2 regions of the Brevibacillus sp. GCM10020057 genome follow, and region 1 is predicted to be linked to the other one. Evidence: riboswitches for the same ligand, from Rfam matches in the RefSeq annotation. Region 1 holds a riboswitch; the other holds the start of a gene.
The links. A riboswitch is a leader RNA that binds a small molecule or an ion and turns the genes downstream of it on or off. The one in region 1 is predicted to bind S-adenosylmethionine.
Positions count from the first base shown of each region.

Region 1 (9,197 bases):
ACGAGCGAGCATTCGTTTACCGTCAGCTTTGCCGCGCAGGATATGTCGACGGACCCGTACGTTACCGTGGAAGCCTACGCGGGCAGCACGCTGGTGGACAGCGAAAAGGTGAAGGTCATCTCGCAAGCGGAAGAAGCAGCGCACCTGATCATCCATAGCGCAGCAGTGCTGGATGCGAAAAAGGGCGAGCTGAAAATCAAAGGGATCGTCAAGCTGGACGCTGACAAAGTGACCGTGACTTACAACGGCGTCAATGGAGAGGCGAGCGTCAAAAAGCTGTGGGATGGCGTGGGCATCTTCAGTGTAACCCTGAAAAACGTCAAGGAAGCAGCGAATGCAAAAGCAGCAGTCGAAGTGTTCGAGGACGGGGAAAAACGCGACGCAGACAGCATCGATGTCAAGGTTATCAACGCGCCGGTCAAGGAAGTGCCAAACACGTACGCCATTACGGGAACGGCGGCATTCGACCCGAAAGCCTTCAACATACAACTGAAAGGAACCGTCGTCGGCTGGTCGAAAAACAGCGGCGTCAAGCTGATGATTACCGGACCGGATGGCAAAAAGCAGGAAGTGAAGATCGGCGCTAAAGGAGAGTATTCCTGGAAGTTCTCTTTGAAAAATCGTAACACTGATCTCAAAGGAGTCCACCTCGAACTCTATGCAGGCGACAAGCTTGTGAAGCAGATTGACATGACGGCCTCCATCTCCAAGGCGGTTACCGATGCGCTGAAGCAATGGGAGAGCGAGGCGAGCGAAAAGCTGGAGAACAAAAAGAAACATTTGCCAAACGGCAATGCGTACGGCTTTTGGAAAAAGCACGGTGAATGGTGGACCCAAGGCGGGAAAGACGACAAGCGCGACGATGACAAAAAAGACAAGGACGACAAAGGGAAAGACCGCAACGACGACTAGGAATCGTTACGGCTGGTTGTACGACTGCAAGTATTCGACGAGATCGCGGATGTAATCGCCGATGATCGGAATGGATAAAAACTGAGACAAGAGGGAGCCGAGCAAAGCGAGCACGATGGCGGTTCCGATTGTCAGCCCAAGACCCCGGGCAAGACCTGCGAGGAAGTTGATCCAGAGCAGCTTGCGCGGGGCTGTGTAGTTTTGGACGATGTCAGCCAGGCGAATATCTTCGAGAAACATGGCGATTTTGTCCATGCGTTCGTTCAGCTTGCGCACTTCTTTGATTTCCTGCAAAAGCTCGTCGATCTGTGTGAGCAAACGGTCGGTGGGAGACATCGACAAACCTCCGTTTCACGGTCGTCTTTTTCTACCAGTTTAGGGAAAAACAGTGCGCGGAGCAAGCGCCCGAGGAAATGTTTGCCTATCCTTGCGCAGATGGGTACAATAAACGTACGAAACGTACACAAGGAGGCATCGTAAATGGCTGAAACCGTTTCCCGATCCCTGTCGGAAGAATTGTTTGGACTCTTGCAAAAAGAGCGCTTTGTGACACTGGCTACCATAGACCATGAGTCGGGTTCGCCTTCGCTCAGTTCCTTGTCGTGGACGTTTGCTCCTACAGTCGAGTCGATCCGTTTTGCTGTGGACAACCGGTCGCGAATTTTGACGAACATCGCCAAGGAGCCGCAAGTCGTCCTGCATCTGATCGGCGCGGGTTCCTCCTATGCCATCTACGGTCGCGCGGCCTTGAAAACCGAGCGGCTGGAAGGTGTCCCCTTGAAGCTGGCCATGGTCGAGATCGCCATCGACGCAGTCAGGGACATCATGTTTTACGGCTCTCGCATTTCAGCGGAGCCGCAGTACGAAAAGACATACGACAAAAATGCGGCTGCCAAGCTGGACAATCAGGTGATGGAAGCGTTGAGAAACGCCCGCTGAAAGCGCCTGTTCGCACGGCGGAAATTCCCGTTGACAAAGCAGCAACCCATCCCTTATTATTAGGATCAATTAAATTGAATAGCAAACTTCTTATCCAGAGAGGCGGAGGGACTGGCCCGATGATGCCCGGCAACCAATCACCTGTACAGTTACAGGAAGATAATGGTGCTAATTCCTGCAGAGTTATGTAACTCTGAAAGATGAGAAGGTCTTGCTTACGGCGACGTAAACAAAGCCTTCTTTCAGAGGAAAGGGGGCTTTTTTCATGCCCCTCGCACACGAATGGAGGGAGAGAAATCATATGCATTTGGAGACAAAACTGGTTCAGGCAGGAGTAGGAAAAGACGAAAAAACGGGGGCCGTCAACTTCCCGGTCTACTTCTCGACAGCTTACCGCCATCCTACCTTGGGAGAGAGCACCGGGTTTGATTACTCGCGGACGGCAAACCCGACACGCAGCGTATTGGAAGAGACGATTGCAAGCGCAGAATCCGGAGACGCCGGGTTCGCGTGCGCTTCCGGGATGGCTGCCATCCATACGGTCATGGGGTTGTTTTCCCAGGGAGACCACCTTATTGTCTCCCTCGACTTGTACGGCGGAACGTATCGGCTGTTTGAGCAAGTGTTGTCACGCTACGGGCTGACCTTCAGCTACGTGGATTTGCGCGATCTTGGGTCCGTAGAAGCAGCGGTGACGCCGCAGACGAAGGCCGTTTTCGTCGAGACGCCAACCAATCCCCTGATGCAGATTACAGATATTCGCCAAGTCGTGCAACTGGCAAAGCGGCACGGTCTGCTTACGATCGTCGACAATACGTTCATGACTCCGTACTGTCAACGCCCGCTGGAGTTGGGAGCCGACATCGTGCTGCACAGCGCGACGAAGTATTTGGGCGGGCACAACGATGTCCTCGCTGGCCTGATTGTAACCAAAGGGCAAGAGTTGTCCGAAAAAATCCGGTTTTTGCACAATTCGATCGGAGCGGTACTCGGGCCGCAAGATAGCTGGCTTCTCGTTCGCGGGCTGAAAACGTTGGCCCTGCGTATGGAACGGCATGAAGCCAATGCGTTTGCCATTGCCAAAAAGCTGCGCGAGCACCCTGCGGTCGCAGAAGTGTTCTATCCGGGACTGGCAGAGCATCCGGGACATGATGTGCAGAAGCAGCAAGCGAGCGGGTTCAGCGGAATGGTTTCCTTCCGTGTCCAATCGGTGGAGCAAGTTAAGCCGTTCCTGAAACATTTGCGCATCGTCTCCTTTGCGGAAAGTCTGGGTGGCGTCGAGTCGCTGTGTACATACCCGGCGACGCAGACCCATGCAGACATCCCTGCAGAAATCCGCGAGTATGTGGGCGTATGCGATCGGTTGCTCCGCCTGTCGGTCGGCATTGAGCATCCGGACGACCTGATCGCAGATTTGTCTGCGGCGCTGGATGCGAGCCTGGCTGTTGGGGGGAATGTACGATGAACTTCGCCACTCGTGTGCTGCATGGTACATCGTGCTTTGATCCGGTCACGGGCGCGTCGTCGGTACCGATTTATCAGGCATCTACGTTTCATCAGGCCGATCTGGATCGGCCAGGCACTTTTGATTACGCCCGATCCGGCAATCCGACCCGCCAGGCGCTGGAGGATGCAATCGCCGGTCTGGAAGGCGGCGAGCGGGGATTTGCGTTTGCTTCCGGCATGGCGGCCATCTCCAGCGTATTCATGCTCTTTTCGGCCGGGGATCACGTGATCGTGGCAGAGGATGTATACGGAGGGACGTTCCGCTTTTTGACCCGGGTGCTGTCGCGGATGGGCATCACGGTGACGTTTGTGGATGCTACCCGGATCGAGGACATCCGGGCTGCGATCACTCCGCAGACGAAAGGCATTTACCTGGAGACGCCGTCCAATCCGACGCTGAAGGTGACGGATCTCGCAGCCGTCTGCAAGCTCGGCAAGGAACACAGGCTTTTGATCATCGTGGACAATACGTTTTTGACCCCGTACTACCAACGTCCTCTGGAGCTGGGAGCGGACATCGTGATCCACAGCGCGACGAAGTTCATCGGCGGACACAGTGACGTCGTGGCCGGCCTGGCTGTGACTCGCGACGCTGCGCTGGGCGAGCAGCTCTACTTCATCCAGAACGGCATGGGGGCGATCCTCGGGGTGCAAGACTGCTGGTTGGTCATGCGCGGACTGAAAACGCTCAAAGCCCGCCTCGATGTCAGCACGCACACGGCAGACAAAATCGCCCGCTGGCTGAACACCCATCCCGCCGTCTCGCGCGTCTACTACACCGGCTTGTCCAGCCATCCCGGCCATGCCATACAGGCGTCGCAGGCGAGCGGTCACGGAGCTGTCCTGTCCTTTGACGTCGGCAGCAGGGAGCGGGCCAAAGCATTGTTTGACCGGGTGAAGCTGCCGATTGTGGCGGTAAGCCTTGGCGCAGTCGAAACGATTCTTTCCTATCCGGCAGCGATGTCCCATGCGTCGATGCCTGCTGCCGAGAGAGAGTTGCGCGGCATTACCGATGGATTGATCCGCCTGTCCGCCGGGCTGGAAGATGCGGACGACTTGATCGCCGATCTGGAGCAAGCGCTGGCTGCATTGCCGCCGCTTGAGACGGCCCCTTTGCAGACGAAAAAAGAGGCATTTTCCCGGGCGTAGAGCCTGGGCGAGTGCCTCTTTCTTTGTGCTGATTTTTATGGCGCGCCTGTCCGATTGACGTTGATCTTGTCGTGTCCTCGCGGGGAGGACGGACTGCTCTTGTTGATGCGCTGCTCGTTTTCCTGGGACGGCGTCTCCTCGCGCTTGCGCACATCGCGAGGCATCTGCGGGATGATGCGTCCCACAATATCGGCCAGCTCTTCGGCAAAACCGGAGACCGGATGCCCTCTGCGAATATCGGCGGTCATTTCCCGCAGACGCTGCACGATGTCAGGATCGGCGGTCACGACGGCATTTGCTCCCTGCGGGTCTTCCTTCAACGCTTCTGCGACCGTGTACTTGATGACGCCTACCTCCGGACGGTCCAGATGGGCGTCCACGTCTATGCCGACGACCGCGTATTTCCCGATCACGACGGCCGTGGCTCCATTTACCTTTTTCACGCGGGTCGCCAGCTGGACGAGGCGGTCTGCCGTGGCTTGCGAGGATTGGTTGTAAGTCGGTGCCGGGGCGGTTTGCTGAACGCGCTGCGTATGCGGGGCTTGCTGATTGGGCTGTGGCGCAGCCTGGTTGGCCGACGGATGCTTGCCTGACATGCATCCGGCAAGCAACAGGCTAAGACCTAGATATCCAATGGCGGTCCGTTTCACAATCATTCTCCCTTTCCCGGTGGTTACGTGTATTTTGTCCTGCTCGCCTTTTTTCATTCTGGCAAAGCTCCGTCTAACTGTGTAGGGCCCAACATAGACTGTAGTACATCACGTCACCGCACCAGAGCATCCTTCCAAAAATTGCATAGGGTATATAAGATGGGTAATAGGAGGCGAGATTTTGAAGAAAATCTACGTACTGGACACCAACGTACTCCTGCAAGATCCGCGGGCGATGTTTTCCTTCGCCGACAATGAAATCGTCATACCCGCAGTGGTGTTGGAAGAAATTGATTCCAAGAAGCGGTACATGGATGAAATCGGCCGCAATGCTCGGTACGTTTCGCGATTGCTGGACAGCTTCCGTGAACTGGGACATTTGCACACGGGAATCACACTGGAGACAGGCGGGCTGTTCCGTGTGGAGCTGAATCACTCCTCGCTGCATAAACTGCAAAAACAGTTTACGGAAATGACAAACGACAACCGCATCCTGGCTGTCGCGCTCAATTTGCAGGAAGAAGAAAACTTGTCGCCCCAGCCGCGCCCGGTCATTCTGGTCAGCAAGGACGCGCTCATGCGTGTGAAGGCGGATGCACTGAGTCTGACCGCAGAGGACTTCCTCTCGGATCGGGTCGTAGGCGAATATTCCAGCATTTACACGGGGTATCAGAAAATGATGGTCGCTTCGGATATCATCAAGTCGTACTACGCGACACGAAAGCTGCATTTAGCCTCCTGTTTCCCCAAGTACCGATTTTACCCCCATCAATTTCTCGTGCTAAAAGACGAGATCAACCCTTCCATCTCGGCGATCGGCAAGGTTGACCCGGATGGCAAGACACTGGAGATGCTCGTATCGGACGATGGCCCGATGTGGGGAATACGAGCCCGGAACGTGCAACAGCGCATGGCGGCTGAATTATTGCTTCGCGACGACATTCCCCTGGTTACGATGACCGGCAAGGCCGGAACAGGAAAAACCCTGCTGGCGCTGGCCGCAGGTCTGCTGCAGATCGAGGATCAACAAAAATACAAAAAGCTTTTGGTGGCACGACCCATTGTTCCCCTTGGAAAAGACATCGGCTACTTGCCCGGCGAAAAGGAAGAAAAGCTGAGGCCGTGGATGCAGCCGATTTACGATAATCTGGAGTATTTGTTCAACACGAAGCGTCCTGGAGATTTGGACAAAATATTGGCGGGGATGGGCAGCTTGCAGGTGGAAGCGCTGACCTATATTCGCGGGCGGTCCATTCCGGGCCAGTTCATCATCATCGACGAGGCGCAAAACCTGACGAAGCATGAAGTGAAGACGATCCTGACACGTGTCGGGGACGGTTCCAAAATCGTGCTGATGGGCGATCCGGAACAGATCGACCATCCGTATCTGGACGAGAGCAACAACGGTTTGACATACGTGGTGGAATTGTTCAAGGATCAGAAGCTGGCCGGACACATCAAGCTGGAAAAAGGGGAGCGGAGCGTGCTGGCACAACTCGCCGCAGATATTTTGTAAACGATGTGTATAGTCTGTGCCAATGCGGACCATACTAGCTATTGTCGAGCCCGATGATTCATGGTAAGACGGAACAAAGCCTTGCAGGAGGCGAAGAGCCGTGGATACACATGATCAGGCAGTCGGCGAAAGTCGGTCAGGTGGAACCAAAATTCTTTAGGTAACACAAGCTCTGTTACGGAGGTTGAAGTGCCAAAGAGAATGATCGGTAAAACCTCATAGCAATTCGGGCTCGACAAGGACCGCTCCCGGTTTGGGGGCGGTTTTCACGTCTTTGCCTCCTATGCCTGCTGCACGCACAAAAGCCCGGAACAGCTTCCGGGCCATTTGGATGCGCTTGTTTATTTGCCAGACTTTACGGCTTTCAACAGAAGGCCGAGCGCGTTGGCGTGCATGCCTTCGTGGAACAGGGAGAAGGCGAACATTTCTCCCAGGGTGTGCATGGTGCCTTTGTTTCCCAGGTGGAATGGCTGCGGGAGCTTCTCGTCCAGGCGCCCGGCGAATGCTTCCTTGATCCGGGCTTTTTGCTCCTCCAGTTGGGCAGCGAGCGTTGCCAGTGTCGGGACATCGCCAGTCCAGTCAGCAGGCTTGCTTCCCGGCTTGAACAGCGCCGGATACGACTCCGGCAGATGAGGACAGCTCGGGCCGTACATAAACGAGTCCTGTGTCACCAAAATGTGACCCAGATTCCAGCGAATGTTGTTGTTGAATCCTGCGGGGATCACGTCTGCAATCTCTTCAGAAGCATTGTTCAAAGCGCCGAGCGTGAGGCTGCGCACCAGGTCGTAGGTATCCATGATGAAAGTATTGTTGGACATAGCAAGAACCCCTTTCCTGAAAATGGTGGTACGGATACATGTTACCGCAAACGGGGAAGAAAGAAAACGGTGTCGCGGAGTTTTTTCGGCAAGATGTCCCTGTTTCTCCATACATATAGGAACAGGGAGGGAAATGTCATGGTCAGTCTCGATTCGTCTATTGCTTTTTTGATCTACATCACGGCCGTATCCAGCGCAGCGGCGGGAATCACCGAGGCGTGCAAATCCGTCATTCCGTTCCTTGCGACCGATTACGAGCCGGAAAACGACTGCTGGGAGGACGTGAATCACGCAGCGCGGCTGATGCATTATAAACGTTTTGTTAACCTGGTTATTTCGGTAGTATCGGCGGGTGTCATCTTTGGGGTGATGGGGCTGGACCCTGCGCTTATCCTCACCGGGGCGGAGAAGGTGTACGTCGAGGAGCCGTGGAAGGTCGGGACGTGGATTTGGGGGATCGTCGCCGTGTTTGCATCGCCGCTTTTTGCCTCGCTGCTAAAAATTTTGGAAGGTTTCAAGAATTCCGTGAGCACCAATCAGCCCCCGAACCGGCCGCGCCGGAAAGTGACGGGACCGCGCGAGTAGAACAAGCATTCTTGCTGCTCTGCCGTCCGTGCGGTAAGATAGCGATGTACATACCGGCTGGGAAAAGGTGGACGAAATAGTGAACGATCGATATGGCAAAATGGTTGTGATGTTCCTGCTGGCGCTGGTGCTCCTGTCAGCGTGCTCCTCTGCCGGGTTCGATCCCGAGAACGAAAAGGAATACGGCGTCAGCGGCATCTACCTGGGACAAAACGTGCAGGAAGCGATCGACGTGCTCAAGCCGACCCGGGCTGACTTCATGGACATGGTGTCGAGGCAGTCGTACACCGTCGAGCAAATGGCGCAAGGAGCGGGCGATGCGGTGATGGGAATCCTGCAGGTCGGCCGTACGCAAATCGTGGTGAAAGTGCGGCGCGGCAAGCTGCAATCCATCATGCTGAGCGGAGTGCCACAGGAGGACGCGGCGAAGTTCAAGACGGCGCGGGGACTGGCCATGTACGATTCTGCCGAACAAGTGCACAAGCTGTACGGAAGGGGAACAGGGAAACAGGAAATCGTCTACCAGGGAAGCCGCTGCAAGGCGAGCTTCGGGCTTGAAGGCAGCAAGGTGGCCTGGATGAAATTTGAGAGCCTGTGAAGAGAGCAGGAAAAAGGGAAGGTGCACGTCGATTCGATGAGCTGCCTTCCCTTTTTTCGCTCTCATTCCCCGCGATGGAGCCACACCAGAGACTGGCCGTATGCCCGGGCGATACCGTCCGCGAGCTCCGTCTGGGCATTGTCGAGGATAAAGACCGGTGTAGATGAAGCGGTGGCAGGAAACTGGCCGGAAACGTGCTCGCGCAGCTGCTCCTGTGCTGCCCAGCGATCCTGTTCATTTTCTGTGCCCCCTGCGAATGTGAACAATGCGACGCGTTCTGCATACAGATAGAGATGCTCGCTCTGGCTGACGAAGCCGATGTCCTCCACGGTGTCGATTTGAGCGGAAGAGGGGAGGAGCAAAAGGGAAAAGCGGTCACCGAGCATGCCGGATTTGCTCAGCACCGCTTCGAGCTTGTCCCGTTCTGCTTCGTTTTCCACGATGAAAAGCAAGTTGTCGCGGTCGAAGACATTGACATGGTCTCCGATTTTATGTATGACTTGAGCATAGAAGCCTGGGAGTTT
Region 1 covers NZ_JBHUJW010000043.1:78,235-87,431, forward strand. The annotation lists gene ACFSO0_RS13980 (hypothetical protein) at 1-912, shown strand, start outside; gene ACFSO0_RS13985 (DUF5665 domain-containing protein) at 919-1,248, opposite strand; gene ACFSO0_RS13990 (pyridoxamine 5'-phosphate oxidase family protein) at 1,393-1,851, shown strand; SAM riboswitch class I at 1,939-2,058, shown strand; gene ACFSO0_RS13995 (aminotransferase class I/II-fold pyridoxal phosphate-dependent enzyme) at 2,153-3,316, shown strand; gene ACFSO0_RS14000 (aminotransferase class I/II-fold pyridoxal phosphate-dependent enzyme) at 3,313-4,506, shown strand; gene ACFSO0_RS14005 (YhcN/YlaJ family sporulation lipoprotein) at 4,542-5,162, opposite strand; gene ACFSO0_RS14010 (PhoH family protein) at 5,338-6,672, shown strand; gene ACFSO0_RS14015 (DinB family protein) at 7,014-7,490, opposite strand; gene ACFSO0_RS14020 (hypothetical protein) at 7,629-8,075, shown strand; gene ACFSO0_RS14025 (hypothetical protein) at 8,155-8,673, shown strand; gene ACFSO0_RS14030 (hypothetical protein) at 8,736-9,197, opposite strand, start outside.

Region 2 (9,197 bases), on a different contig from region 1:
GAACCAGCTGGACGCGACTGTCGTCGACATGGCCCGTCGCCAACTGGTCGGCCGCCGCTTCATCGACATTTACGGACCGCTCGGAGAAGGCATCCAGACCATTACCAATGACGTGTACGACGAATCCCGTTTCGGCGGGCTGAGCCTGCGCGGCGAATCGCTGGAATTGACGCAGCCGAGCCGTCGCGTCAGCATGACCATCCCGATTTTGTACAAAGACTTCATGCTCTACTGGCGCGATGTTGCCCAGGCCCGTACGCTAGGCATGCCGCTGGACATGAGCGCGGCAGCCAACGCCGCTTCCGGCTGCGCCCTGCTGGAAGACGACCTGATTTTCAACGGGGCGGCTGAATTCGATCTGCCCGGCCTGATGAACGTGAAAGGACGCCTCACCCATCTCAAGAGCGACTGGATGGAATCCGGCAATGCCTTTGCCGACATCGTGGAAGCGCGCAACAAACTGTTGAAAATGGGCCACAGCGGTCCTTACGCGCTCGTGGTCTCTCCTGAACTGTACGCGCTGCTGCACCGCGTCCACAAAGGAACCAACGTGCTGGAGATCGACCACGTCCGCAACCTCGTCACCGACGGCGTCTTCCAATCTCCGACGATCAAGGGACGCGCGGGTGTCCTCGTCGCAACCGGCCGCCACAATCTCGACCTGGCCGTCGCTGAAGACTTCGACACGTCTTTCCTCGGAGACGAGCAAATGAACAGCTTGTTCCGCGTCTACGAGTGCGTCGTCCTGCGCATCAAGCGTCCGACTGCCATCTGCACGCTGGAAGAGACAGAAGAATAATCGTCCCCGGACATTGAAAAAGACAGCCACTCTTTTGGCTGTCTTTTTGGTACGGACAGAAAGGGAACAGCTTCCTGTCCGGCAATTGTATCTATGTCCAGTGGCGGCCCGGTTTGCCAGGCGTTCGTTGCTGCCTAGTTCGTGACGGCTTCCGTTTGCTGATACTGCGCCAGTGCTTTGCCCAGGCGGGAAATCGCCAGCTGCGTGTCTTCGCGATTGAGCAGGGTGTAGTTCAGGCGCATCGTATTGAGCCTGGCTTCCTCCGCATAGAACGGCTTGCCCGGTACGAAAGCCACGCCTTCTTTTACGGAGAGCGCGAGCAGTTTTTCGGCATCGAAGTTCTGCGGCAGGTTCACCCAGAAGAACATCCCTCCGCGCGGTTTCTCCCACGTCACGCCTTCCCATTGCTGCCTAGTCATCAGTTCATGCATCCACTCCATGCGCTCTTGGTAGGAGGAGCGGATTTTCCGGATATGGCTGTCCAGATCGAAGCGGGACAACAGCTGGTGCAGCGCAATCTGGTCGATGGTGCTCGACTGCAGATCGACGGCCTGTTTTGCCTTGACCATCATCTGGATGACGCGGGAATCCCCGATCGCCCAGCCGGTGCGCAGACCTGGCGCGACGATCTTGGAAAACGTGCTGGTGTAGACGACACAGGAGTCGGTCGGATGCTCATCCAGCGAAAAGATGGAGCGGTATGGCTCCTGTCCGTCAAACTGGATTTCGCCGTACGGATCGTCCTCCAGAATCAGAATGTTATTTTCCTTGCACTGACGCAGCAGGCCGAGACGGCGCTCGAGCGACCACACCTTTCCGGTCGGGTTGGCAAATGTCGGGATGACGTAGGCCATTTTCGGGCGGTATTTTGCGATTTTCGCCGCCAGATCGTCCAGATCCATGCCTTCAGCGTCTCCCTCCACCGGAATGGCGCGAATACCACGAAATTGGAACAATTGGACCGCAGCCAGGTACGTAGGGTTTTCTACCAGCACGACGTCGCCTTCGTCCAAATAGACGCGGCAAAGCAAGTCGACGGCCTGCTGGGAGCCGGTGGTCAGCAGCATATTGTCCACGCCAACATTCATCTGTTTTTGCTTCATGCGGGAAGCCACCCATTCGCGCAACGGCAAATAGCCGTCGGTCAGACCGTACTGCAGAGCCTTCGCACCCAAATCGAACGAGCGGTCAAACGCTTCCCGCATTTCTGCGATCGGAAAAGAATCCTCTGCCGGCAATCCCCCGGCCAGCGAGAGAACCTGATTGCCTTGTGTCAGCTTCAAGATTTCCCGGACCGCCGAGGAGGATAATGCTTCGACTGATTTTGAAAATGAATACTCCATGTTCCGTTCCCCCTTGATTTTGTTTAATCTTGTTTTATCACTGCCGACAAGCAATGTCCAATGCTCGCTTGCTATGGGGGAATAGGTTTTAGCTATGTCGAGCGGCTGTTCGATTCCGCTGCCGAAAACGAAAAACCCCTTTCCGCATGGGAAAGAGGCTATGTATCTGTTCATGGAAAGCGATCTCTACGCGATCCGCACAACTCGCGATTTCTCTGCTTGCGGCAGGAACGACAGGTCGAACCGGGCATGCGCTTCTTCCAGTCCCACGTCCTGTGCCAGGAGCAAGGCTTCCTCCTGGAACGTCAACGTACAGCTGCCTTCGTTCAACTCGCACAGACGCTTCAGCCGTTTCAGACGGTCCGCCTTTTTCTCGGCCCGCATGTATTCGTTGCGCAGCTCGCACACATCGACATGGCGAGCATCGGCAATCATGCTGATGTCGTCTACGTGGACAATCAGTCTCTGACCTTCTTCCGTCACAAAACCGATCGAGCAAAAATGCGCACCTGACATTTCCAGGCGAGTGAGTACCGCATTGGCGTAAACTTCTCCCGTACGCAGCCGGATCGAGCTGGCTTCTATGGCCCCGCCTATCTTCCGCTCGTTGGCGATCACCGTATACATATCCGTGTAGCCGTTAATCTGATAGCGCATGGTACCCTCCCGTTTTGCCCAAGTTGTCATTGAGACTAATTATCATCGGCAATTCCTATCCTATAATGAAAATCATTATCTGTCAATAATGAGAATGATTTTTATTGATAGTGACTCTGGCTGCGCTTTTCGTCCTGCAAGAAAAGACCGCACTCGCTGAATCGGTCAGTGAATGCGGTCTGTTTCTTCGGTATTACCTTTGTATGTTATGCTTTGGCAAAAATGCCGAGCTGCTCGATTCTGCGCACAGCCTCTGCCAGACGCGCTTCATCGGACAGCAGGGCGGCGCGCACGTAGCCTTCGCCGGTCGGGCCAAAACCGTTTCCAGGCGCTACCACGACATGGGCTTTTTCCAGCAGCAAATCGGAAAATTCGACGGACGTAAAGCCGCTCGGAACCGGGAGCCAGGCGAAAAAGGAGCCTTGGGAGGGCTGCGCCTGCCAGCCGATGCGGTGCAGGTTGGTAAACAGAGCGTTGCGCCGGCTCTCATACACCGCGACGAGATCGCGGACGCACTGCTGCGATCCGGCCATGGCTTTGACGGCGGCCATCTGCACGGCTCCGAACAGGCTCACGAAGTAGTGGTCCTGGATCAGGTTAATCAACCGCACCAGCTCGCGGTTGCCGACCATCGCGCCGACGCGCCAGCCTGCCATGTTGTACGTCTTGGACAACGTGTAAAACTCGACGCCGACTTCTTTTGCCCCCGGCACTTGCATGAAGCTGACCGGCTTCTTGCCGTCATAGCTGATCGCTCCGTAGGCGAAGTCGTGGCAGACGACGATTTCGTTTTTGCGGGCGAAGCGAATCGTCTCCTCGAAAAATTCAATCGGAGCATTGACGGCGGTAGGATTGTTCGGGTAGTTGAGGAACATCAGCTTCGCACGCTCCAGATCTGCCTGGGCGATCTGGCCGTAGTTCGGCAAAAACCCGTTTTCAGCACGAAGCGGCATCATGACCATGCGCCCGTCCACGACAGCCACGCCGGACCAGTAGTCCGGATAGCCGGGGTCCGGAACCAGCGCCACATCGCCCTGGTTCATCAGCACCTGGCAGATTTCCACCAAGCCCGTCTTGCTGCCGAACAGGATGGCGACTTCTTCTTCCGGATCGAGATCGACGTCGAATTCTTGCTTGTACCAATGCGCGACTGCCTGCTTCAGCTCCAGGCGGCCGCTGAACGGCGGATATTTATGATGCAGCGGGAGCGCGGCGGCTGCCTGCAATTCTTCTACAATATGCGGGGGAGTCGGCAAATCGGGATTGCCTTGGCCGAGATTGATGACGTCGTGCCCGGCTGCGATCACTTTGTTTACTTTCGCTACCAGCGTGGCAAAAAACTGTGTCGGCAGCCGCTCGATCATGTCAGAGGGTTGAATACGCATCTGTCTTCATTTCCTTTCTGTCGGGTAATGCAGGTAGCGCGATATGAGCAACAAAAACCCCTTTTCCTTACAGAAAAAGGGGTAGATCAGCTTCGTCACGTCCTTATCTGCCAGGAATACTCCTGCTGGAATTGGCACAGCATCTTTTGCCGCCGGGGCAAACAGATCCGCTGCCGGGCTTCATCGGGCCAGTCCCTCCACCTCTCTGCATAAGTAAAGTACACGGAATATAATGTTTTGAATCTTCTTCATACTACTTGAGCCGTATCAGCGTGTCAAGATGCTTGCTGCATTTGCACCATCGCCCCATCGTGCAGCAGCATCTGCGAGCGCCAGGACGAGCAGCCTTGCCCGCATCTTCGCGGTGGAATAGCCTTCCAGACAAAAAAACAGGCTGCCTGACATCTGCAGCCTGCTTTCCCCTTTACGTCTCCACAGTCGCTTGCGTTTTCGGCTTCTCCCGTCTGCCCGTCAAAAATACGCCGCCCACAATAAAGACCATGCCTGCCATGAGGTTCCACGTAATGGCTTCATGCAACAGCGCATAGCCCCAGACAAAGGCGGTGACCGGCACCAGATAGGTCACGAGAGACGCAATCTCCGGCCCGCCCTTTTGCACCAGGTAGTAGTACAAAATATACGCGATGCCGGAGCCAAACACGCCGATCCCCGCCAAGGCCCCAAGGGTACTGCCCGAAGTGAAGGCGGTGAAGGAACAGGATTCTGTCATCAACGCAACGCTCCCGCTGCCGAGCGTAGAGCTAAGCAAGGTGCCGAACGTGATCTGGTAAGCAGACAAGTTGCCCGGCAGCCGCCTGGACAACTGCCCGCCGACCGCATAACAGCAGGTCGCTGCCATCATGCATAGAAAGCCGAGCACATCGACGGAGACGATGGAGACAGGGTTCACGTCGAGCAGGACGATGATTCCGCAAAAGCCGATGAGCATCCCCAGCCACTGCATGCGACCGACCGCGGCTTTGAAGAACAGAATCCCGATCGCCAGCGTCCAGAGCGGTGTCGTCGCATTCAGGACCGATGCCATTGTGCTCGTCACCCGCGTCTCGCTGAAGGCGATGAACGCCCAGGGAATTGCCGTATTGATCAAGGCCATCCTCACCATCGGGCCCCAGGCGATCCGCTTCAGTTCCAGCGGCTTTTTCAGGATGAGCATGACGATGGTGATCGTGATCAGGCCGAGCGCCGAGCGCAGAAAGGCAATCGTCCAGGGACCGAACTCGTGGAGCAATATTTTCATAAAGAAAAACGACCCGCCCCAAATCAGGCTGAGCATCGTCAAAACCAGAACCAACGACCGCGACACACAAATCCCTTCCCTCTTCGTATTCTGCATGCACAGCAATGCCATGCTTGTATTCTAGCAGGCCAAAGATTCCACGGCTATCGAAGTTTGCCGGTTGCTGCACTTGCCTTCTCATCTGGGCAAAAGGCACAAGCCGGGCGCCTTTTCGCTGCTCTATTTTTCGATCGTCGCCTGGATGCCCCTTCGTTTGCCGCGCTTTTGCATGGAGCCTTGCAGAACGAAAAAGGCAACGGACAAAAGGGACAATCCAGCCATGATGTACAGCAGCCCCTGCGCCTGGAACGTCTGGAAGATGAAAGCCCCGAGCAGCGGACCGAGCATGCGGCCTGCCGAGCCGGTGCCGGATACCAGCCCCTGGATGAAGCCTTCCCGTCCTTGTGGCGTGAACTCTGCCGCTACGGTCGGGACGGCAGGCCAGACGAGCATTTCGCCGATCGTCATCACGAACATGGCCGCGACAAAACCGGCATAGGCGGTCGTCTGCGACAAAATCAGCATCGACAAGGCGAACACATACGTCCCCAGCAGCAACTGTGCACGCAGCGTTCGGGCGAGGCGCCTGATGATCCACGCGATCAGCGGCTGCCCGAACAGGATGAGCCCTCCGTTCAACGTCCAGAGCAGGCTGTATTGGCGCAAGGAAATGCCGAGCGACTGCATGTAGGCAGACAGCACCGTCGTCCACTGCACGTAGACGATCCAGCTGATGAGAAGCCCTGCGCACAGCAGCACCAGCGCTCCCCATACGACTTTTTGAACAGAAGTCGCTGCGTCCCGCGGCACTTCCAAAGCGGCTGACGCCTGACTGTCTGCCGCCCTCAGCTCCACGCTCCCGTCTGGCTGCCCGGATGCAGCGGCTTGCAGGTGCCGGGGCAGGATGAAGATGAACATCGCGAACACGCAGACCTGGGCAATGGCGTTGCCGAAGAACGTCCAGGCAAACGACACGCTCGCCAGTACCCCGCCGAGTGCGGAGCCGGCCGCGACGCCTGCGTTCAGCGCCACGTAAATCATGTTCATGACCTTGCGTCCTCCCTCGGGCCACAGCACGACGGCGAGCGCGTTCATGACGGGCGAGAGCATCCCGTAGAACAAGCCGCTTAGCAGCAGCAAGACGGTGTAGGCCGTGAAGTTGGCCGTAAAGCCCAAAAAGAGGGAAATGACGATGATGCCAAGGGAGGACAGCACGATCGTCTTCATCTTCCCCCAGCGGTCAAAGAGCATGCCGCCTGCCAGACTGCCGATGAGAAAAGCCCCCTGGTTTAACATGAGCAGCAAGCCAGCTGTCGTCAGCGGCTTGCCCAGATACTCGTGAATGTAGATCGTAACCAGCGGCCAAATACAAGCCATGCCGGTAGAAAAAATGACGGCAGCAATCGAAAGGAGCCGAATGCTGCTCGGATAGGATTTCCACGCCTGATTCATCTGTCAGTTCTCTCCCCGGCGGAAGTCGCCGCTTTTTCCGCCTGTCTTCAGCAAAAGGCTGGTCGGACCGATTACCATGCCTTTGTCCATCGCCTTGCACATGTCGTACACTGTCAAGGCTGCGACGCTTGCTGCAGTCAGTGCTTCCATTTCCACACCGGTTTTTCCAGTCGTTTTGACCATCGCTTCGATCACGAGCGTCTCGTCATCGGCAAAAGCAAAGCGGATGTCGATCCCGGTCAGCGGCAGCGGATGGCACATCGGAATGATGTCCCACGTCTTTTTCGCCGCCATGACTCCCGCCACCTGTGCGACCGCGAGCACATCGCCCTTTTCGATGCGCCCTTCGCGAATGCGCGCCAGCGTCTCCGGCTTCATCGAAATTTTGCTTTGGGCCACAGCTTCGCGCTTCGAACTGTCCTTTTCCGATACATCCACCATGCGGGCACGGTTTTGTTCATTAAAATGCGTCAACAGGTCACTCATTGTCGTCCTCCAAAAACAAGCGAAAATTCGGACTGCCTCCGATTTTCGCCTCATTGCATCCAGGATGATTGCGCCTCCTCTACCTTACTCTGGCTTTGGGAGAAAAGCAATCGCGAAAGTATCGGGGGACAAACACAACCATTTACCAGCCGGCCAGCTCGGAAATCAGCACGCCCCGGTTCGTGAGCGGAAGCTGCCTGTGCCAGGTAAACCCGCTCTCCGTCTGAATGAGCCTGTCGTGAAAGGAAAAGCGGAGCACTTTGGCAAAGTCGGCGCGCAGCGTGAAATACACCACGCCTTCCTCCGCCACGGCAACCAGCGATAATTGGGTAGGAAAAGCGCCGCCGTGCTGCGCGGTCTCCCGCAGGATGGAAAACGCGGCCGCGGGCTCGAACGGCTCCTGTACGGCGAGCAGCCGCTCCCGCGCGACCCGATAACGGTCTGCTCCCATCGCCTCGCTCTGTCCATTCTCCTGCTCGCCTCTGGCAAACAACGAAAAGTTCGTCAGGACCATGAACGGCTCGTCCGCAATTGCCGCGCTGCCCAGCGCTTTTTTCCCCGGCTCGACGACACACGCCTGCCCCATGCCCGCGATCAGGCTGTGCACGCTGTGGCCGGGGACATTGACGATCGCATGCTGATCAACGTAGGTGAAAACGTCGGTGAGAGCCAGCTTTTCTCCCAGCACATCCGCGAACAGCTTCATGATGTGCACGCAATTTTTCCCTCGCCGGTATTTCCCTTCCTCACTCGGTTCCACCATTTGCAAGTTCATGAACGTCCCGTTTTTATTGATGCCGAGCGCCGGGTAAAACTGGCCGCCGTCCTCCTGCATCACGAGCAGTTGGCCGTCCTTTTGACAGACCAGCTTGATCCGCCGGTCGGAAATGTCAAAATTCATGCCGATGCAAGTATGGCTCCCCTGATATACAAAGCTTGTGCACATGCTCCTCACACCCTTTCGTATCCCTTTACTATAACACCGATCATCAGCTCCTGTGGAAAATATTTGAAAAACGCACATTTCATCCGCCCGTGAGCATGCAGGCAATGACGCTTCGGCCACTTCCGAAACGTTGGCATCACGGCCGTATTATGATATTGTCATGCCATAGAAAAGCATGACTTTTTCAATGGGAAATGAGGAATTGCACGAATGACTGTCACGATCTTGCTGTTCGCCGGTCTGGCCGAGCGAGTCCATGAACGTCAAATCCAATTGACCCTGCCCGAGCCTGCCACCGTGCGCGACCTGCTGGAGGCTGTCGCCCGGCAGTATCCTGCGCTCGCTCCGCTGCTCGGCAGTTGCTTTGTTTCGGTCAATCACGAATATGCAACACCCGATCAAGCCATCGCCCCGCGCGACGAGATCGCCCTGCTTCCGCCCGTCAGCGGCGGGGAAGAAGAGCGCTTTTCCATTACCGAAGAGCCGCTCAGTGCAGACAGGCTGGTGCGCCTTGTCAGCAATCCTCACGCCGGCGCGATTCTCACCTTCGTAGGAACGGTCCGCGAATTTACGCACGGACAGCGCACTGTCTCGCTCTCCTATGAAGCCTACGCCCCGATGGCCGTCGAAAAAATGAAGCAGATCGCCGCCGAAATCGAAGAACGCTGGCCCGGCACACAGGTCGCCATGCAGCATCGCGTCGGAAATTTGCAGATCGAGGAAATCGCCGTAGTCGTAGCTGTCGCGACCGCCCACCGCAACGAGGCTTTCGAGGCGGGCCGCTACGCGATCGAGCGGCTCAAGCAAATCGTCCCCATCTGGAAAAAGGAAA
Region 2 covers NZ_JBHUJW010000041.1:208,964-218,160, reverse strand. The annotation lists gene ACFSO0_RS12995 (family 1 encapsulin nanocompartment shell protein) at 1-799, shown strand, start outside; gene ACFSO0_RS12990 (aminotransferase-like domain-containing protein) at 934-2,142, opposite strand; gene ACFSO0_RS12985 (hypothetical protein) at 2,329-2,799, opposite strand; gene ACFSO0_RS12980 (pyridoxal phosphate-dependent aminotransferase) at 3,006-4,184, opposite strand; SAM riboswitch class I at 4,285-4,400, opposite strand; gene ACFSO0_RS12975 (hypothetical protein) at 4,452-4,589, opposite strand; gene ACFSO0_RS12970 (DMT family transporter) at 4,609-5,508, opposite strand; gene ACFSO0_RS12965 (MFS transporter) at 5,662-6,933, opposite strand; gene moaC (cyclic pyranopterin monophosphate synthase MoaC) at 6,937-7,419, opposite strand; gene ACFSO0_RS12955 (hypothetical protein) at 7,562-8,365, opposite strand; gene ACFSO0_RS12950 (molybdenum cofactor biosynthesis protein) at 8,576-9,197, shown strand, end outside.
Region 2: linked by a shared signal. The riboswitch ahead of ACFSO0_RS12980 (pyridoxal phosphate-dependent aminotransferase) and the one ahead of ACFSO0_RS13995 (aminotransferase class I/II-fold pyridoxal phosphate-dependent enzyme) in region 1 are both predicted to bind S-adenosylmethionine.